Regions from separate parts of the Streptomyces vilmorinianum genome, predicted to be linked through region 2. Evidence: riboswitches for the same ligand, from Rfam matches in the RefSeq annotation. Region 2 holds a riboswitch; the other holds the start of a gene.

Region 1 (3,539 bases), 2.3 Mb from region 2:
CGACAACCGCGTCGTCCTGCGGCGGGACGCCCCCGTCGCGGGGAAGGTGGGGCTGGTGTCCGGGGGCGGGTCCGGGCATGAGCCGTTGCACGGAGGGTTCGTGGGGCCCGGGATGCTGGCGGCGGCGTGTCCCGGGGAGGTGTTCACCTCGCCCGTGCCCGATCAGATGGTGCGGGCCGCGGCCGCCGTGGACAGCGGGGCCGGGGTGTTGTTCGTCGTCAAGAACTACACCGGTGACGTCCTCAACTTCGAGATGGCCGCCGAGCTCGCCGAGGACGAGGGCATCCAGATCGCCAAGGTGCTCGTCGACGATGACGTGGCGGTGACGGACAGCCTCTACACGGCCGGGCGGCGCGGGACCGGGGGCACGCTGTTCGTGGAGAAGGTCGCCGGGGCCGCGGCCGAGGAGGGCGCGCCCTTGGAGCGGGTGGAGGCGATCGCGCGGCGGGTGAACGAGCGGTCGCGGAGTTTCGGTGTGGCGCTCAGCGCCTGCACCACGCCTGCGAAGGGAAGTCCCACCTTCGACCTGCCCGCGGGTGAGCTGGAGCTGGGCATCGGGATCCACGGCGAGCCCGGGCGGGAGCGGCGGCCGATGATGACCTCGCGCGAGATCGCGGACTTCGCCGTCGACGCCGTACTGGACGACCTGCGGCCGTCCGGGCCGGTCCTCGCGCTCGTCAACGGCATGGGGGCCACGCCGCTGCTCGAACTGTACGGGTTCAACGCCGAGGTCCAGCGGGTCCTGACGGAGCGTGGGGTGCCGGTCGCCCGGACCCTGGTGGGCAACTACGTGACCTCGCTCGACATGGCCGGCTGCTCGGTGACGCTCTGCGAGGCCGACGAGGAGATTCTGCGGCTGTGGGACGCGCCGGTTCAGACGCCCGCCCTGCGCTGGGGCCGGTGAGAGGAGTGTCCGAAGTGACCGAGTTCGACGCCGCGTTCTTCCACCGCTGGCTGACCCGCGCCGCCGCCGTCGTCGACCGTGAGGCCGACCGTCTCACGGAGCTCGACGCGGCGATCGGCGACGCCGACCACGGCGCCAACCTGAAGCGGGGCTTCGCCGCCGTCACGGACGTACTGGGCAAGGAGCCGCCGGAGACACCGGGGGCCGTACTCGTCGTCGCGGGGCGGCAGTTGATCTCGACCGTCGGCGGTGCGTCCGGGCCGCTGTACGGAACGCTGCTGCGCCGCACCGGGAAGAGCCTCGGCGAGGCCCCGGCGGTGACGCTGCCGGAGTTGGCGGCGGCGCTCACCGCGGGGGTCGCCGCGGTCGCCCAGCTCGGCGGGGCCCAGGTCGGGGACAAGACCATGCTGGACGCGCTCGTTCCGGCGGCCGAGGCGCTGGGCGAGTCCTTCGCGGCGGCCCGGGACGCGGCCGATCGGGGCGCCCTCGCGACGGTACCTCTCCAGGCGCGCAAGGGCCGGGCGAGCTATCTCGGTGAGCGTTCCATCGGCCACCAGGACCCAGGGGCCACCTCGTCGGCGCTGCTGATCGGCGCTCTCGCGGAGGTGGCGGACGCGTGAGCGGACAGGTGGGCATCGTTCTGGTCTCGCACAGCGCGGCCGTGGCCGACGCCGTCGCCTCCCTCGCCCGGGGGCTCGCGGGCGGCGGGGCGACCGCACCGGTCGCCGCCGCCGGAGGCACCCCCGACGGGGGTCTCGGCACCAGCTCGGAGCTGATCGCCGAGGCGGCGAAGTCGGTCGACGGGGGTGCCGGTGTGGCCCTGCTCGTCGATCTGGGCAGCGCCGTCCTGACCGTCAAGGCGCTCCTGGCCGAGGAGGACGAACTGCCCGAGGGGTCGCGGCTCGTGGACGCCCCGTTCGTCGAGGGAGCCGTCGCTGCGCTCGTCACGGCGAGCGCCGGCGGGGACCTGGACGCGGTCGTGGCGGCCGCCTCGGAGGCGTACGCGTACCGCAAGGTGTGAGGGAGGAGCCCCTCAGGCGCCCGTCACAGCCCGTGCCCGAGGGCACCCGTGTTGTGATGTGCCTGGTCAACCCACTAATGTCGCAGGGCCTTGGTGTACGGGAAGCCGGTGCGATACCGGTGCGGCCCTCGCCACTGTGATCGGGAAGTCCGGCTCCGGCCCTTCGGGGCAGCCACTGGACCGCCGCGGGAGACCGCGGCGGTGTGGGAAGGCGGAGCCGCGGCGGCATGACCCGTCAGCCAGGAGACCGGCCAAGGCGCGTTGTCCATCCACGAGGTGCTGGAGAGGGTCTTCCCACCATGCATATAGCCGAGGGGTATCTGCCCCCTGTGCACGCGGCCGCCTGGGGAGTCGCGTCCGCTCCCTTCGTCGTCCACGGTGTCCGCGCGCTGACCCGTGAGGTGAGGGCCAACCCGGAGTCCACGCTGCTGCTCGGCGCCTCCGGCGCGTTCACGTTCGTCCTGTCCGCCCTCAAGATCCCTTCGGTGACGGGCAGTTGCTCGCATCCCACCGGTACGGGTCTGGGCGCGATCCTGTTCCGGCCGCCGGTGATGGCGGTCCTTGGCACCATCACGCTGCTCTTCCAGGCGCTGCTGCTCGCCCACGGCGGGCTCACCACCCTCGGCGCCAACGTCTTCTCGATGGCGATCGTCGGGCCGTGGGCCGGCTTCGGTATGTACTGGCTGCTGCGCCGCTTCGACGTGCCGCTCATGGTGAGCGTGTTCTTCGGTGCGTTCGTCGCCGACCTCTCCACGTACTGCGTCACCAGCGTGCAGCTCGCGCTGGCGTTCCCGGACCCGGGCAGTGGCGTGCTGGGCGCGCTCGCCAAGTTCGGCGGGATCTTCGCCGTCACGCAGCTGCCGCTCGCCGTCAGCGAGGGTCTGCTGACGGTGCTCGTGATGCGTCTGCTGAGGCAGTCCAGCAAGAGCGACCTGACCCGGCTCGGGGTCCTGCTCCCGGCCGGGAAGGGCAGGAAGACCGACACGACGGAGGCGAGCGCCCGATGAGCCGGAACGCGAAGATCAACGCGCTGCTGCTGCTCGTGGTGGTGGCGCTGGCGGTGCTGCCGCTCGCGCTGGGCCTCGGTGACGACAAGGAGGAGCCGTTCACCGGCGCGGACGGGCAGGCCGAGGCGGCGATCACCGAGATCGACCCCGACTACGAGCCGTGGTTCAGCCCGCTGTACGAGCCGCCGTCCGGTGAGATCGAGTCGGCGCTGTTCTCCCTGCAGGCGGCCATCGGCGCCGGTGTCCTCGCGTACTACTTCGGTCTGCGGCGCGGTCGCAGGCAGGGCGAGGCCCGTGCGGCGGCGACAACCGCGGCCGAGGCGGGGGCGAAGGCGCCCGTCGTGACCGCGGGCGACGAGTAACCGCCGGTGCTGCCGATCGACGCGGCGGCGCACAGCAGTCGCTGGCGCCGCCGTCACCCTTGCGAGAAGGCCGTGCTCGGCTTCGGTCTGACCCTGTGCGCGGTCTGTCTGCCGCCGTGGCCGGGTGCCGTCCTGGTCGCCGCGGCCACCCTCGCCGTGCTGCTGGGTCCGGCCGGTGTGCCGGGGCGTCAGCTCTGGCGTGCGTTCCGCATCCCGCTGGGTTTCTGTGTGACGGGCGCGATCCC
Region 2 (3,539 bases):
CGGCGGCGCGGAAGCGGGCCGTGTCCAGGCCGAGGACGGCCGCGCCCTCCTCGCCCGCGAGGAGCAGGTCGAGGGGGCGGGCGAGGGTGAGCAGGGCGGCGACGCCGAGGACGAGGACGGCGGCCGGCAGGGCGAGGGTGTCCCAGCGGGCGCTGCCGAGGCCGCCGAGGGACCAGAACATCGCCTCCTGGAAGTGCTCGGGGCGTCCGGCGAGGACGAGGAGCAGGGTGGTGAGGGCGGACAGGATGTACGAGACGGCGACACCGGCGAGGACGAGCCGGGAGCCGGTCATGGTCCCGCCGCGCCGCGCGAGCCCGTACACGAGGACGAGGGCGAGCAGCGCGCCGGCGAAGGCGCCGGTGGGCATCGCGACGGTGGTCGTGAGCCCGCCTCCGATGCCGAGGACGAGCACGAGGACCGCGCCCGTGGAGGCCCCGGAGGAGATCCCGAGAAGGAAGGGGTCGGCGAGGCGGTTGCGGACCAGGGCCTGCAGGACGGTGCCGACGACGGCGAGCCCGGCGCCGACGACCGCGCCGAGCAGGACGCGGGGCAGCCGGACGTCGAGGACGATGGTGCGGTACGGGGAGGGGGCGGCGCGGCCGGTGAGGATCTCGGCGACGTCGCCCACGGGTATCCGTACGGACCCGAGCGCGACCCCGGCGACGACGGCGAGCGCGAGGGCGGCGAGGAGGCCGCCGACGACGAGGGTGTACGGGACGGGGCCGCTCGTGGTCTTCGGTGCCGTCCCCGGCGTGGCGGCCGTCACCGTGCCGGGTGGAGCTGGGCGGCCAGCTTCTGGACGGCTTCCGGGACTCGGACGCCGAGGACGGCGTCCGAGAGGGGCATGACGGCGAAGCGCCGGTTCCTGATCGCCGGGACGTCCTTGAGGGCCGGGTCCTCCAGGAGGCGCTTCTTCTTCTGCTCGACGGTCGTGGAGCCGTAGTCGTAGATGACGATGACGTCCGGCCTGCGGGCGACGACCTGTTCCCAGGTGGCGTCGCCGAAGGTCTTGTCGAGGTCGGCGAAGACGTTGCGTCCGCCGGCGCGGGTGATCAGCTCGTTGCCGATGCCCTTGCCTCCGGCGGTGAACGCCGTTTTGTCGCCGCTGTCGTAGACGAAGACCGACACCGGGGCGACCCCGCTCAGGTTCTTCTCGGTCGCCGCGACGGTCTTCCTCGCCCCGGCCGTCCACGCCGCGCCGCGCTCGGGGACGCCGAAGGTCCTGGCCACCTCGTCGACCTCGCGGTAGAGGTCGGCGAGGGAGGAGGCGCCCGAGGGGCAGTACTCCATGTTCAGGCGGCTGCTGATGCCCGCCGCCTTCAGGTCGTCGCGGCCGCGGCCGGCCTTGGCGTCGAAGGCGGAGGCGTACCCGCCGTAGACGAAGTCGGGGTTCGCGGCGAGCAGCGCCTCCTTGGAGGGGTACTCCTTGGCGAGCACCGGCACCGCGTCGTACGCCTTCTTGTACGCGGGCAGGATCCGGTCGTCCAGGTAGGCGGTGCCGACGAGGGACTTCTCCAGGCCGAGGGCGAGCATGACCTCGGTGACGTGCTGGTTCATGGTCACGGCCCGCTTCGGCGGGGCCTGGTAGGTGGTGGTCACCCCGCAGTTGGCGACGGTGTACGGGAATCCCGGTGCGGGCTTCGCCGAGGGGGCCTGGTCCGAGGGCGCCGAGCAGGCGGCGAGCAGCGGGACGAGGGCGGCGGCGGGCAGCAGGGTACGCGGGGTACGGCGGCGCCAGGTCATGACGGACATGCCTCCTCCGGGGATTTCCACGTCCCCAGTCGGTGGTGAGAGGCGGCAGGTCAGTTCCTGGCTTCCGCCCCCTGGGGAGGCGGTCACAGTGGCGGGACCGTGCCGGATTCGCACCGGCTTCCTGGGTCCTGCCGCCCTGATGTCCGGTCAGTCTCTCACTACTCGTAGGCCTCGACGATCTTCACGTCCTCCTCGGTCACGACGCTCTCGACGATGGTGAAGGAGCGGAACTGGAAGGGGCCCGCGCCGTCGGTGTCGGCAGTGGAGACCAGGACGTAGTGGGCGCCGGGCTCGTTCGCGTAGGAGATGTCGGTGCGGGAGGGGTAGGCCTCGGTCGCGGTGTGCGAGTGGTAGATGATCACGGGCTCTTCGTCCCGGTCGTCCAGCTCGCGGTAGAGCTTCAGCAGGTCGGCGGAGTCGAACTCGTAGAACGTGGGCGAGCGCGCGGCGTTCAGCATCGGGATGAACCGCTCGGGGCGGCCGCTGCCGACGGGACCCGCGACCACGCCGCAGGCCTCGTCGGGGTGGTCCTCGCGGGAGTGCGCCACGATCTGGTCGTACAGGGCCCGGGTGATGGTCAGCATGTCCAGCAGGATAAGCACACGAGCCGTCCTGTACCGAGGAGTGGTACGGGACGGCCCGAATACTGGACAGGCAGGCTCTACGAGCGCTTGGCGAAGGCCGCGCCCTGCGGGTCGCGGGCCTTCAGGACCAGGTACGCGACGGCCAGGAGCAGGCCCCACAGCGGAGCGCAGTACAGCGAGACCCGGGCGTCCTTGTCGATGCCCATCATCACGACGACCATGCCGATGAAGGCGAGGGCGAAGAGGCTGGCCCAGATGCCGCCCGGCGCCTTGAACGTCGACTGGGGCAGCTCGCCGCGGTCGGCCTTGAGGCGGTAGCGGATCTGGCAGATCAGGATGACGATCCAGGCCCACATGCCCGATATGGTCGCGAAGGAGACGACGTAGTCGAAGGCGTCGCCGGGCCACTGGTAGTTGATCCAGACGCCGACGAGCATCAGCGCGGCGGAGAAGGTGGTGCCGACCAGCGGGGTGCCGTTCTTCGTGAGCCGGGTGAAGAGCCGCGGCCCCTGGCCGTTGAGCGCGAGGTCGCGCAGCATGCGGCCGGTGGAGTACATGCCCGAGTTGCAGGACGAGAGCGCGGCCGTCAGGACGACGAAGTTGACGATGGCGGCGCCGATGCCCAGGCCCATCTTCTCGAAGGCGGCGACGAACGGGGAGACGCCCGGCTGGAACTCGGTCCACGGGACGACCGAGAGGATCATGATCAGCGCGCCGACGTAGAAGACGGCGATGCGCCACGGCACGGTGTTGATCGCCTTGGGCAGGACGGTCTCGGGGTCCTTGGACTCGCCGGCGGTGACGCCGACCAGCTCGACGGCGAGGAAGGCGAACATGACGAGCTGAAGGCTCATCAGGGTGCTGCCGATGCCGTGCTCCCCGGCGAAGAAGCCGCCGTCGCTCCACAGGTGGGTGACGGAGGCGGTGTCGCCGGCGTCGGAGAAGCCGAGCGTGAGGATGCCGGCGCAGATCAGGATCATGCCGACGATGGCGGTGACCTTGACCATGGAGAACCAGAACTCCAGCTCACCGAAGAGCTTCACGGAGATCAGGTTGGCCCCGTACAGGATGATCGTGAAGACCAGCGCGGAGAGCCACTGCGGTATGTCCCACCAGTACGTCATGTAGGTGGCCGCGGCCGTGACCTCGGTGATGCCGGTGACGACCCAGAAGAGCCAGTACGTCCAGCCGGTCGCGAAGCCC

The links. Region 2 has a riboswitch for cobalamin ahead of FDM97_RS05310 (ABC transporter substrate-binding protein). Riboswitches for the same ligand answer to the same signal wherever they lie in the genome.
Region 1: it holds a riboswitch for cobalamin, as region 2 does, so the genes downstream of both, FDM97_RS16085 (energy-coupling factor ABC transporter permease) here and FDM97_RS05310 (ABC transporter substrate-binding protein) in region 2, are expected to answer to the same signal.

Annotation. Positions count from the first base shown of each region.
Region 1 is NZ_CP040244.1:3,428,900-3,432,438, reverse strand. It holds gene dhaK (dihydroxyacetone kinase subunit DhaK) at 1-904, shown strand, start outside; gene dhaL (dihydroxyacetone kinase subunit DhaL) at 910-1,524, shown strand; gene FDM97_RS16090 (PTS-dependent dihydroxyacetone kinase phosphotransferase subunit DhaM) at 1,521-1,925, shown strand; cobalamin riboswitch at 2,000-2,195, shown strand; gene FDM97_RS16085 (energy-coupling factor ABC transporter permease) at 2,225-2,932, shown strand; gene FDM97_RS16080 (energy-coupling factor ABC transporter substrate-binding protein) at 2,929-3,294, shown strand; gene cbiQ (cobalt ECF transporter T component CbiQ) at 3,301-3,539, shown strand, end outside.
Region 2 is NZ_CP040244.1:1,118,336-1,121,874, reverse strand. It holds gene FDM97_RS05315 (FecCD family ABC transporter permease) at 1-766, opposite strand, end outside; gene FDM97_RS05310 (ABC transporter substrate-binding protein) at 763-1,743, opposite strand; adenosylcobalamin (AdoCbl) riboswitch at 1,751-1,901, opposite strand; gene FDM97_RS05305 (M67 family metallopeptidase) at 1,911-2,336, opposite strand; gene FDM97_RS05300 (amino acid permease) at 2,414-3,539, opposite strand, start outside.